DNA from 4 places in the Priestia sp. FSL W8-0524 genome. Region 2 is predicted to be linked to each of the others. Evidence: predicted binding sites of a transcription regulator. Region 2 holds the regulator's gene; each other region holds the start of a gene.
The links. Region 2 encodes Rex, which represses fermentation and respiration genes when NADH is low (regulators of the CRP and FNR family bind a similar motif). Its sites were predicted from a motif close to TTGTGAAATATTTCACAA; they were not measured.

Region 1: NST66_RS07920 (ubiquinol oxidase subunit II) is a predicted target of Rex. The motif match lies at 1,094-1,111, and genes of this name have one in related genera.
Region 3: ahlS (AhlS family quorum-quenching N-acyl homoserine lactonase) is a predicted target of Rex. The motif match lies at 1,274-1,291, and genes of this name have one in related genera.
Region 4: NST66_RS25515 (anion permease) is a predicted target of Rex. The motif match lies at 2,178-2,195, and genes of this name have one in related genera.

The regions. Positions count from the first base shown of each region.
Region 1 is NZ_JBBOUG010000001.1:1,582,299-1,585,586, forward strand. Features, by position in the region: gene xylE (D-xylose transporter XylE) at 1-562, shown strand, start outside; gene NST66_RS07920 (ubiquinol oxidase subunit II) at 1,300-2,238, shown strand; gene qoxB (cytochrome aa3 quinol oxidase subunit I) at 2,240-3,288, shown strand, end outside.
Region 2 is NZ_JBBOUG010000001.1:5,151,506-5,154,793, reverse strand. Features, by position in the region: gene NST66_RS27050 (CPBP family intramembrane glutamic endopeptidase) at 1-362, shown strand, start outside; gene NST66_RS27045 (YdiK family protein) at 359-586, shown strand; gene tatC (twin-arginine translocase subunit TatC) at 613-1,368, opposite strand; gene tatA (twin-arginine translocase TatA/TatE family subunit) at 1,384-1,569, opposite strand; gene NST66_RS27030 (redox-sensing transcriptional repressor Rex) at 1,623-2,261, opposite strand; gene NST66_RS27025 (ABC-F family ATP-binding cassette domain-containing protein) at 2,721-3,288, shown strand, end outside.
Region 3 is NZ_JBBOUG010000001.1:2,595,781-2,599,068, reverse strand. Features, by position in the region: gene NST66_RS13205 (iron-containing alcohol dehydrogenase) at 1-108, opposite strand, end outside; gene ahlS (AhlS family quorum-quenching N-acyl homoserine lactonase) at 163-1,011, opposite strand; gene NST66_RS13195 (sigma-54 interaction domain-containing protein) at 1,333-2,721, shown strand; gene NST66_RS13190 (sugar diacid recognition domain-containing protein) at 2,718-3,288, shown strand, end outside.
Region 4 is NZ_JBBOUG010000001.1:4,885,584-4,888,871, forward strand. Features, by position in the region: gene NST66_RS25510 (alpha-amylase) at 1-588, shown strand, start outside; gene NST66_RS25515 (anion permease) at 618-2,051, opposite strand; gene NST66_RS25520 (class I SAM-dependent rRNA methyltransferase) at 2,330-3,288, opposite strand, start outside.

The DNA.
Region 1 (3,288 bases), 3.6 Mb from region 2:
TTATGCTCCGCGTATTTTTGAAAGCATGGGAGCAGCTAAAGGTTCTTCTATGCTGCAAACCATTATTATGGGATTAGTAAACGTTATTTTTACAGTAATTGCAATTTTGACGGTTGATCGTTTGGGAAGAAAACCTTTATTAATAACAGGGTCTATCGGAATGGCCATTGGAATGTTCGGTGTAGCAAGCATGGCTTTTTCAAACATCATTGGTATAGGGACGCTTGTATTTATCATTATTTATACAGCTTCCTTTATGATGTCATGGGGACCAATTTGTTGGGTGCTCATTTCAGAGATTTTTCCTAATAAAATTAGAGGTCGTGCTGTAGCCATTGCCGTAGCTGCTCAATGGGCAGCTAACTATTTTATTTCCTCTACGTATCCTGTGATGATGGAATATAGCGGAGGATTAACATATGGTTTCTACGGTTTAATGAGTGTACTTTCTGCTTTATTTGTTTGGAAATTTATTCCTGAAACAAAAGGTAGAACTCTTGAACAAATGGAAAATATGTGGAGAAAAAAACAAGAGGCTTCAAAGAGTAAGAAGGCCATATAACCATTAAGCTTTTGCTTAGAGGAAAGATGAATATAAAACTTTCAAAAACACCTAAACTATCTTTAGGTGTTTTTAATATGTAACCTTTATGAAGAAAGTGGATAGCTTTTTTAAAGGATATTGCTATAGTGATAAGCCTCTTTAAAAATAGAAATATAGTTTTTTTATGAGGAGTGTTTTATCGTAAATATAAATAACGGTGCAATGAATTTACAAAAAATCTGGGGGGCATCCGCTATATACGGAATATCCTAAAGAATTAAAGTATGACCATGCTTCATGGGTTCCAACGTATCGGAATCAGAAAATGATTGATTGGATGTTTCAGCAAGTAAAGCAAACAAACTAGTAAGAAATAAAGCTCCATACTTCATTACTCCCAAAAAGCTCTTCCAGTTAATAAGAACTGGAAGAGCTTTTTTACTTTTATCAGAATCTACGCGCTAGGAGAAAGATATTTCACACCACATTTAACCAAATATGTGACGAAATTATGGTAAAGCCATTTAAACTAAATAAAAATTGCTTCAAGTGTGAGAAATATCACACCTTTTAAACATACAACATGATAATTTTTTAGGAGTAAGCAATATGTCATGACAAACTTCAATATGTTAGGAGGTTTTTAGCCTTTTAATCTGTTGAGATGCATCTCTAATATGAACGTTTATATACCATTATTATGTACAGAGATTTAAAGGAAGGGAGCCTGAGCTGAGGTGAGAAAGCAAAAATCAATGCATATTGGCAAGTTAATCATTCTCTCCGTATTCATCACAATTTTTTTAGCAGGCTGTGATAGTCGTTATTTGATTTTAAATCCACAGGGGGCGGTAGCTCAAAAAGAATACCAGTTAATTATTTTTTCCATAATTTTATGCGCAATTGTCGTTATTCCTGTTTTAGGTCTGCTTGTGTATATCGTTTTACGCTACCGTGATAAGCCTGGAAACAAGGCTCCGTATCGACCAGATTGGGACGATAGCAAGCGTCTTGAATTTATTTGGTGGGGCATCCCCATTATTATTATCGGCATTTTAGGTTTCGCTACGGCCAAAACGACTTATGAATTAGTAGATCCGCCGAAAAAAGATGTAAACCCGCTAACAATTGAAGTAACATCCCTTGACTGGAAATGGTTATTTCAATATCCGGATCAAGATATTGCGACAGTGAACTATGTCAACATTCCAAAGAATGTGCCCGTTCAATTCGTGCTAACGTCAGATGCACCTATGAATTCCTTTTGGGTACCGGAGTTGGGAGGACAATTATATACCATGCCGGGAATGGCCATGGGGCTTTGGCTACAAGCTAATCACAAGGGAGAATATTTTGGTTCGGGTGCTAATTTTACGGGTGAAGGGTTCGCTCATATGAACTTTAAAGTTAAATCTACATCGACAAAAGAATTTAATCAGTGGGTAAAGCAAGTGAAAGAAACATCACCAGCTTTAACAAAAGCTGATTATAACAATCTTGCCAAACAAGGTCTTTCCTTGGAAAAATCGTACTCTACCATTCCTAAAGGTTTGTTTCAAGAAATTGTTATTAAAAACGGTGGTCAATATTATAGTCAGCATCACCATATGAAAAATGAAGACATGAAGACTATGAATGTGGATTCTGAAGAACAAGCACATACACAGCATGAGCACCAGGAAGGGGGAAACTAAGTTGTTAGACAAATTAAAAGATTTTTCATCTCATTTTTTTGTGACTGGAGAACCGATGATTTATGGAGCAGATGTCGCCATTTTGTTAACACTAGCCGGTATTATTTTTGTTCTTACGTATCTTAAAAAATGGAAGTGGCTATGGCGTGAGTGGCTCACAACGGTGGATCATAAAAAAATTGGAATCATGTATATGCTTTCTTCATTGTTAATGCTGTTTCGAGGCGGAGTAGATGCATTATTGATGCGTATGCAGCTAGCATTTCCCCAGTGGCATTTTCTAGATTCTAATCATTACAATGAAATTTTCACTACGCACGGAACCATTATGATTCTATTTATGGCAATGCCGCTTATGTTTGCTTTCTTTAATATCGTTGTGCCGCTTCAAATTGGAGCAAGAGATGTCGCCTATCCTTTTTTAAACGCGGTAAGCTTTTGGCTATTTTTCTTTGGCGCCATGCTTTTCAATTTGTCGTTTGTAATCGGAGGATCGCCAGATGCAGGGTGGTTGAGTTATCCGCCGCTTTCTGGCATGCAGTTCAGTCCTGGACCAGGTCAAGATTTTTATATTTGGGGCATTCAAATATCAGGTATTGGCAGCTTGGCTTCTGGAATTAATTTTATTATGACCATTTTAAAAATGCGTGCGCCTGGCATGAAACTTATGCATATGCCGCTATTCACGTGGTCTGTTCTAGCAAGCTGTATTATTATCATTTTCGCGTTTCCTGTATTAACCGTAACGCTTGCTTTATTGTTTATTGACCGCTTCTTTGACGGACACTTGTTTACCATGACCGGCGGTGGAAATCCGATGATGTACATTAACTTAATTTGGATGTGGGGACATCCTGAAGTGTATATCGTTGTACTTCCTGCATTTGGCATTTTTTCTGAAATCGTTGCAACGTTTTCTCAAAAGAAGATATTTGGCTATAAATCTATGGTTTTTTCAATGATGATTATTAGCGTTCTATCGTATTTCACATGGGTGCATCATTTCTTTACGATGGGTGCAGGTGCTAATGTAAATGTGTTTTTTGCTAT
Region 2 (3,288 bases):
CAACGCCGTTCCTTATTGTCGTTACGTCTGTTATTGGACCAATACTAGAAGAGATTATTTTCCGAAAGATTATTTTTGGTTCTCTTCACAAACGATACAATTTCTTTATCTCTGCATTTATTAGTTCCCTTATTTTCGCTGCGGTACACTGGGATTTTAAACATTTACTTGTGTATACAGCTATGGGATTTGTATTTGCATTCCTTTATGCAAGGACGAGACTAATTGTTGTACCTATTATTGCTCATGTTTTGATGAATACAATCGTTATTTTATCTCAAACTATTTTTGCAGATAAAATTATAGAAATGCAAAAACAAGCAGAACAAATGCAGTTCATTTTTGGAGGCATGTTTTTATGAAGAATATCCCTTTAACACGAGGGTTTATTTATATTATTATGGGGATTTTATTCACCTACTTGGCAATTCAAAATGCCCAGGAAACCGTCTGGAATTTCCCCACAATCTTATTTGCACTCGTAGCCGCATTCGATTTCAGGTTTGCGGTTCGCATCTTTATCTTGCACTACAAAATTAAAAAATTGCAGCAGCAATATAAAAATCAAGATGATTCATCCAAATAAAAAAACCACTGTTTCAGTGGTTTTTTTTACATACTAACATCTTCTCTTTCTTGCTCTGCCCTTGCCTTTAACACTTTGCGATACGAAATGCGGGAAATAATGATGCTGATTTCATACAAAATTAAGAGCGGCACTGTCACCATCATGTGCGAGAGCAATTCCGGTGGTGTAATAAGTGCGGCAATAACTAGCAGTACGAAATAGGCATATTTTCGAATTTGAGATAAAAACATAGGCGTTATAATTCCTAAACGCGTCAAAAACATAACGACGACAGGAAGCTGAAACAACAAGCCAAAAGGCAGTGTGAGCTGCATTAAAAAAGAAAAGTATTCATTAATGCCAATCACTTGGTTTACATTCAGCTCATCAGAAACGCGCGTCATAAAATCAACGACAAATGGAAACAACACAAAATAAGAAAAAGAGACACCGCCGATAAAGAGAAAAATGGAAACAGGAATATATCCAAGCGTTACCTTACGCTCTTTTTCATATAAACCAGGACTAATAAATGCCCAAAGTTGATACAGTGCAACAGGAGCTGCAAGTACACAGCCGATAATAACAGCAAATTGCATATAAATCTTAACTGGATCTGTTAACCGAAATGCATTCATCGTTAAATTCTTTGCCTCATCAGCATGCTGTAAATAGACAATAACCTTATCCGCTATAAAAAAGCCGCCAATTGTGGCAATCACAAAGAAAAATAAAACAATTAAAATGCGTTTTCGCAGCTCTCCTATATGATCATATATTGACATTTCTTGTTCGGTCATACTATGATCACCCTTTTACTCTTTGTCATCTACTTGACGCTGTTTATCTTTTTCACGATCTTCTGATGCACCGCTAGCGGCATGCTTAAACTCTCTAAGCGTTTGGCCCACTGATCTTCCTAGCTCCGGTAACCGTTTCGGTCCAAAAATAAGCAGTGCTACAATCGCAATAATAATCCAACTGCCTGCTCCAATCCCCATATTCCCACTCTCCTTATTAATTTAGACTTAAGGAAATCGTAACACAGTCCGCCTTATTCAACAGGATAATTTTTCAAAAAGTAGACGAGCGACTGTAATTCTACAGCAAGATCAATATGATGGAGTCGAATCTCATCCGGTACGTTTAAGCGTGCAGGAGTAAAGTTTAAAATCCCTTTAATTCCGCAACTCACTAAACGATCAGTAATTTGCTGAGCAACAGTGGCAGGAACGGTTAAAATCGCTACTGAGATGTCATCACTCATATAATCTTCCAATTGGTCAAGATGATAGACCGGCACGTCGCCTACTTTCGTACCTACTTTATCTTCTATCACATCAAAAGCGCACTCAATTTTGGTGTTATTATTTTTAATAAAATTATAATTTAAAAAGGCCGTTCCTAGATTCCCTACGCCAATCAGTGCTACTTTCGTTACTTCATCTTGGTCTAACGTTTTACGGAAAAATGTAAGTAAATAATTCACATTGTAGCCGTATCCCTTTTTTCCTAATGCACCAAAGTAAGAAAAGTCCCGACGAATAGTAGCAGAATCCACTTTCACTGCCTCACTTAACTCCGCTGACGACACACGCTGTTTACCAGAAGCATGCAAATTTTTCAAAAAACGATAATAAAGCGGCAATCGTTTAGCCGTTGCTTGTGGTATTTTTAATTGTTCAGTGTTCACGTTGTACCCCCTCAGTTCATGTATGTCATTACTAACATTTTCAAGTCATATTGCATTACCTTTCACAAAGCATCAACCGCTTTGAGGTAGCGCTTCCAATTCTCTCTCTTTTCTCTTGTTTTATATATACTCCGCTTCACACCTCGACGGCTTTTGTCTATTCAGCACTCCTTAAAGTCGGTATGTAGAACGAAGCAATTAGCCCTTCAAAGGATCGGTTTGTTAGTCATGACGGATTTTTTTACATCCATCATAGATAAGTTCAGAGATGCACTTATCTCTTATTTTAACATAGTATCCTGTATAAAATGTGCAGGTAAAATCATTTTATTTCATGAATCAAAACATTCGCTTCATCATTTGTCCTTGTCCCTCTACAAATTACAAACGCTTGTAGGAAGAACTTGTAGTTAAAAATATGTTAAAATACACTATGGATATACTACTAGAGGTGAAAAAATGATTATTCTACAATTGAACGGTATTACAAAATACTATGGGGCAGAACCCATTTTATCGAATATAAAGTTAGAAGTACAATCAAAAGACCGCATTGCCCTAGTGGGACGAAACGGTGCTGGTAAATCAACTTTATTAAAAATTATTGCTGAGCAGCTTTCCTATGACAGCGGAGAAATTATTAAACCTAAGGGTGTTTCCATTGATTATATGGGACAAGATACAGTTCTTGAGTCAACACTCTCCATATGGGAAGAAATGATGACTGTCTTTGCTCCATTAAAGAAGATGGAAAAAGAATTACGTACGCTTGAAACGAAGATGGGTGATCCAGACATTTTTAATGATTCAGTTCAATACGAAAAACTAACCAAAGAGTATGATCAGCTTCAAGTAACGTTTAAAGATTTAGGCGGCTATCAATATGAAGCGGATACACGATCTATTCTTCACGGTTTCCGTTTTTCAAACTTTGACTACAGCACCCCTATTTCCTCCTTAAGCGGTGGACAAAAAACGCGCCTGGCTCTTGCAAAACTGCTTTTAACAAAGCCTGATTTGCTTATTC
Region 3 (3,288 bases), 2.6 Mb from region 2:
GATTAAAATATGAGCAGGGTCATATTTTTTTACTTCGGGAAGCAGTTGCTGAAGTGATCCCCATCCTGTGTAGCTAAGAGGGGTGAAAACTAGTTTTGAAATGGTCATTTGTTTGCCCTCCGATTTATAGAAAATTTTTTTATATTAAGCAGCTGCTTGATTTCATTCGTAATAACCTTCAGTAGATTTGCGGAACTGCTGAAATTGATTTGCATCGTGACCAAACCAAACTTGCGAATTAGTTTCATAGGCTAGACGGCGTATACGTTCAACCGTGTTTGCATATCCAAGAGAGTCGTAGATAATACCGGGTGGTTTAACAGGAGGACCATAGCTCTCAGCTGTATAGATTGTATCGGATGCTAAGATAATGCCACCTGTTTCAGGCAAATGAACATGAAGACCAAGCATACCCCAAGCATGTCCGCTTCCAAAATTCAAGACATTAATTCCTTCTGCCAGTTTGATGGTATCTTCGTTTCGTTTAATCGTTTTCCAACGAAGGTCATTTTTTATCCAGGCGTCAATGTCAGCCCAAATGTAAGCACCTTCTTTTTGATTGCGTGCATAAGACTGAAGAGTGCCGTTTAACTCATCTTCATGAACGATAACAGTGGCGTTAGTGAACAATTCTAAGCAGCCGGCATGATCAAGATGAAGGTGGGAGGCAACAACAAATTTAATTTCTTTAGGGTCAACCCTTAATTGTTCTAATCGATTTGGTAAATAACATTCTTCTGTAGCGGAGTAAGGAAACATTTGTTGAGTTGCTTCAGTCCAACGCCCTTGTGGTCCCATTGATTCAGGGTTGCAGGCTGTATCAAACAGAATTTTCCCTTCAGGATGATCAATTAATACAGTATAAATTGGAAACTCTACAAATTCCGTAGGTGCATGAGGGTTCTTAACAGTTGCTGGGTTATGCATTGCAAGCATCCAGTTTTTATCCATTTGCATCGAGCCGTTGTCCATCACATAAAGCTTTGGGTTAGGTTTGATAATATTACACATATAATAGCCTCCTAAACGTAGTTGAATTTTTGTTTGCGTTTTCAAAATGACTTTATACTACATTTACCCTATATGCTGGAGAGAATAATCCTTTTTAAAATGGATAGACTCTTTCCTATTCTTTCAACATACTAGACTGCAATTTTTATGCCAGTATTTGAAAAGTAAATATTAGCGCAGTTTTCCTTGCTTCTTATAACCAAGTGCTGAAAAAATTCACCGCTTTTAGAAGGAAAAAGGCTATTGTGCATTGAATGGTTAGTGGTGAAAAGTTTCACCATATGTTGGCGGGAATTCACCATAAGAAAGGAATGCAAAACAATGACTTCTTTTAAAGGGAAAAAAGATTTGACGAACGAAACGTTACAGGCCATCATTGAATTCTCTACGGACGGAATATATGTAGTAAATAAAAAGGGAATAACGATATATGTAAATGAAGCTTATGAAAAAATCACAGGAACAAATAAACGAGACGTATTAGGAAAGCATATGCAAACTGTTATCGATGAAGGATATATTGATCAATCTGTTTCCCTACTTGTGTTAGTAGAAAAACAGCAGCGCTCTATTATGCAAACCATTTCAAGCGAAAGAGACGTTATGGTAACAGGAAATCCAGTGTTTAACAAACAAGGTGAAATAGAGCTCGTTGTGACCACTGTACAGGATATTACACAGTTAAACGCAGTTAAAAAAGAGCTTTTAAAGGTACAAGAGTTTTCGCATATGAATGCAAATAAATACGCTGTAAACGTGAATGGGTCGGAACAGCCCCTAGTGTTTCAAAGCAATAGGATGAACTTGGTTTATCAGCAAGCCAAACGAGTAGCTCCGTTTCCTACAAGTATTCTTCTGTCAGGTCCCTCAGGATCCGGAAAAGAAGTAGTCGCTAACCTTATTCACGATTCAAGCGATAGAAACAATCAGCCATTTATTAAAGTGAACTGCGGAGCCATTCCTGAGCCGTTGCTAGAATCGGAGTTGTTCGGCTATGAAAAGGGAGCTTTTACTGGCGCTCGAACAGAAGGGAAAATAGGACTGTTAGAACTCGCTGATGGCGGAACCTTGATGCTTGATGAAATTGGTGAAATGCCGATTTCCTTGCAAGTGAAACTGCTTCGAGTGTTACAGGAAAAGCAGGTACAGAAAATTGGAGGAACTAAAACAAAAAGTATCGATATACGAATCATTTCGGCAACAAATCAATATCTAGGAGAGCTTATTAAAAAGGGGAGGTTTCGTGAAGATTTATACTACCGTTTAAAGGTAGTCGAAATCAGCCTTCCGCCTCTATCTCAACGTAAAGAGGATATCAGTTTACTGGTTGATCATTATGTTTCCTACTTTTGCAGCTTGTATTACGTCCAAAAGCGCATATCAAATAAAGCGAAGCAAGTATTAGAAGCTTACCAATGGCCAGGAAATGTAAGAGAGCTTCGGAATATGGTGGAGAATATGATTGTGTCTATTCCTGGAGAAACAATTGAAGCCCATCATTTACCTTTTCATACTTATCATGAAGATGAAAAATGTGATTATTTACCTCTAAAAAAGAAAGTGGAGCAGTTTGAACAGCGACTCGTTAAAGAAACTATTCAACATTGTTCATCACTCCGGCAGGCAGCGAAAGAATTAGGTATCGATCATTCTACTTTGATAAAGAAACTAAAAAGATGGGAATGTAAAGAAAGAGAGGAGCAGGCTTGAGATATGTAACAAAAGAATTAGCTCAGAAAATTGTCGGTAGAACAATGGAGATTATTGATTGCAACATTAACGTGATGAACGAAAAAGGAGTCATTATTGGTTCTGGTGACAAAAAGCGAATGGACCAAATTCACGAAGGAGCGCTAATGGTATTAAAAAGCGGCAGTTCTTACGAAATTACTCAGCAGCAGGCTGACTCGCTGCGCGGAGCCAAACCGGGCGTGAATTTGCCTATTTTCTTTAACGGAGAAATTGTTGGAGTCGTGGGATTAACAGGACTGCCAGAACAGATTCGTAATTACGGAGAGCTTGTGCGTATGGCTGCTGAAATGATTTTTCAAGAAATGATTTTAATAGAGGAAATTCAGTGGGATGAACGATTAAAAGAAGAGGTGGTTCATCAGCTTCTTCAACAAGAAGAGCCGCTGGATTCCTTATTTTTTGAACGAGCGAATCGGTTTAATATTAACTTATACCTTCCAAGAATGGCACTAATTATTAAAGCTGAAAATCGCCATGAAGTTATGAAGGTTGTAAAGAAATACATAGCTAATAATGATCTATACG
Region 4 (3,288 bases), 270 kb from region 2:
TCGCTGCATTACAAACTGCATGAAGCCTCTCAGCAAGGAAGAGATTTTGATTTAACCACAATTTTTGATGATACATTGGTTAAGACTCATCCGTTGAATGTTGTCACATTTGTAGATAACCATGACTCTCAGCCAAATGAATCTTTAGAATCTTGGGTAGAAGATTGGTTCAAACAAAGTGCTTACGCTCTAATTTTACTTCGTGAAGACGGCTATCCTTGTGTATTTTACGGAGACTATTTTGGGATAGGTGGAGAGCATCCAATTGAGGGAAAAGAAAAAGATATTTCTGCTCTCTTGCACGTACGCTATGACAAAGCATACGGACAGCAAGACGATTATTTTGATCACCCGAATACCATTGGATGGGTAAGGCATGGTGTAGAGGAATTTGATAAGTCTGGATGCGCTGTGGTGATGTCAAACGGCGAAGACGGCGAAAAGAGAATGTTCGTCGGCGAACACCGAAGCGGACAAACGTGGATCGACTTCACAAAGAACCGAGAAGACCAAGTTGTGATTGAAGAAGACGGCTACGGACACTTCCCTGTAAATGGCGGCTCTGTATCCGTTTGGGCTGAAGCATAAAAAAACAGTGGCCTGCGCCACTGTTTTTTTTACCATAGACCTAGCAGTTTCCACCACAAGCCGCCAATTCCAATCCAAATGATAATATGAATAATTGAAATTAAAAAGCCGAGCGACCACCATTTTTGCTGCGTTACATATCCACTACCGAAGAACACCGGTGCCGGTCCACTGCCGTAGTGAGTTAAACAGCCAAATAAATTGCTAAAGAACGCTAAAATTAATGCTGACAGTAACGGAGGCGCACCAGCGGCCACGATGACAGATAGAAATGCTGCGTACATAGCGCTGACGTGAGCCGTGTTACTCGCAAAAAAGTAGTGAGAATAAAAATACGCAATAGCTAGTACAATCAACGCCGTCATCCAAGACATATGACTAACAGTGCCTTTCATCAGATCACTGAACCAAGGAATCATGCCTAGATCATTTAAGAAAGTTGCCATCATAACCAAAACAGCAAACCAGACTAATGTATCCCATGCTCCCTGTTCTTTTTTGATGTCCGACCAGCTTAACACTTGCGTTAAAAGCAGCGCACATAGACCAATAAAAGCAGTTGTTGTTGCATTAATATTTAAATTAGCGCCAAAAATCCACAGCACAAGAAGAAGTAAAAATACCCCAATCATGTACCATTCTTCTTTCTTTAGCGGGCCCATTTCATTTAGTTTTTTTGCTGCAATTTCAGATGCTTCCGGCGTTTCTTTTAATTCTGGCGGATACAGCTTATAAATAACGAGCGGAATCACAATTAAACTAATAATTCCAGGTACGATTGCAGCCGCTGCCCATCCAACCCATGAAATAGTCTTTCCTGTAATTTGTTCCGTCATTTTAACAGCAAGAGGATTGGCCGCCATTGCCGTTACGAACATAGCCGATGTAATCATATCTCCTTGAAACGATACCTTTGTTAAGAAAGCACCAACTCTGCGCTCCGTACCGTCTCCAGTTCTCGATCCGTATGTTTCAGATAAAGAACGAATGATTGGAAGAATAATTCCTCCAGCTCGTGCTGTATTAGACGGCATTGCAGGTGATAAAAGTAAATCACTTACGATAAGAGAATACGATAGTCCCAACGTCTTTTTACCGAACAAACGAACAAAGATATAGGCAACCCTTGTTCCTAGACCAGTCTTAATAAAACCTCTAGAAATAAAGAATGCAATAACGATCAACCAAATCGTCGTATTTTGAAAACCGCTGAGCGATTGTTCAAGTGTTAATGTATTAGTTAATACAATAATGGTTAAAGATAAAATAGCTACACTGCCTAATGGCAATGGTTTAATGATAAGACCTACGATAGTAGCCACAAAAATAGCGAATAAGTGCCAAGCCTTCACATCAAGTCCGGACGGAGGTGTAATAAACCATAAAACAAGTCCGATTGCCAGACAAATTAATAAAGGAATAAACTTCACTTCGCCGGCAGGCTTTTTAGTTGTTTCAGCCATAATCTTTCTCCTTTCATGTTTTTAAATAATAATAGTAGTATGCTCTTTCCCCTTCGTACCCAATACTTGTCCCCCTTAAAATAAAATAATTGTAAAAATACGTTTCATAAGGATGATATTGTAAATTTGTGAAGTGTTGAGCATAATTCCTTTATTATTTTATCATACATATTGACAATTTTTATCTTTCACCTTCATTTTATTCCCTTCAAAATAGCTTGTAAGCGTTATTTCATCAAAATAAATAAGCTGCATGAGTTCATCATGCAGCCTTGCATTTAACGATTTACTTTTTGAATAAACACGACTTTGAGATAATCACCTGACTTAAATTCTTTTATTGTTTTAAAATCAGCTGGAAGAGAGAACTGCTCCATCATTTTGTAACGTTCCCCTTTTTCGTTAAAAGCTTTTTCAATAAACGAATGAAATTTTTTCATATCAAAATTACTTGCATTCGTCGAAGCTACAATGACACCATTTGGCTTTGTAAGAGCAATGGCTTCTTTTAATAAATCTTTGTAGTCTTTTGCCGCGCTGAACGTATGCTTTTTCGATTTAGCAAAGCTCGGCGGATCTAGCACCACAAGATCGAACGTCATATTCTTCTTAACCGCATATTTAAAATACTTAAAAACATCTTCCACAATAATGTCCTGTGCTTCGTGATCAATTCCATTTACACTAAATTGCTCAATTGTTTTTGCCAAGCTGCGATTGGCCAAGTCGACACTTGTTGTTTTCGCAGCTCCTCCAAGAGCGGCCGCCACTGAAAATGCGCCTGTATACGAAAACATGTTTAGAACGGTCTTTCCTTTTGCATATTTATCTCGAATCGTTTTACGGACGTCTCGCTGATCTAAAAAGACCCCAACCATCGCTCCGTCATTTAAATAAACGGCAAAACGAATACCATTTTCTCTTACAATTAAAGGGAACTCACCTTTATCCCCTACTACAAAATCATCTTCTTCAATATACTGCCCTTTTACATTGAAACGTTTTTTCTGGTACAGCCCTTTAAAGTTAGGCGCAGATTTTAAAGCTTCAATAACGTATTCTTTAAATTGATAAATTCCTTCACTATACCAGCTCGTGACGTAATATCCGTCATAATAATCAATGATTAAGCCGCCAATTCCGTCACCTTCACTATTAAATACACGAAAAGCAGTTGTATCTTCAGACGCATAAAAATCGTGACGAGAGGCAATAGCTCGCTGAATTTTTCGTACAA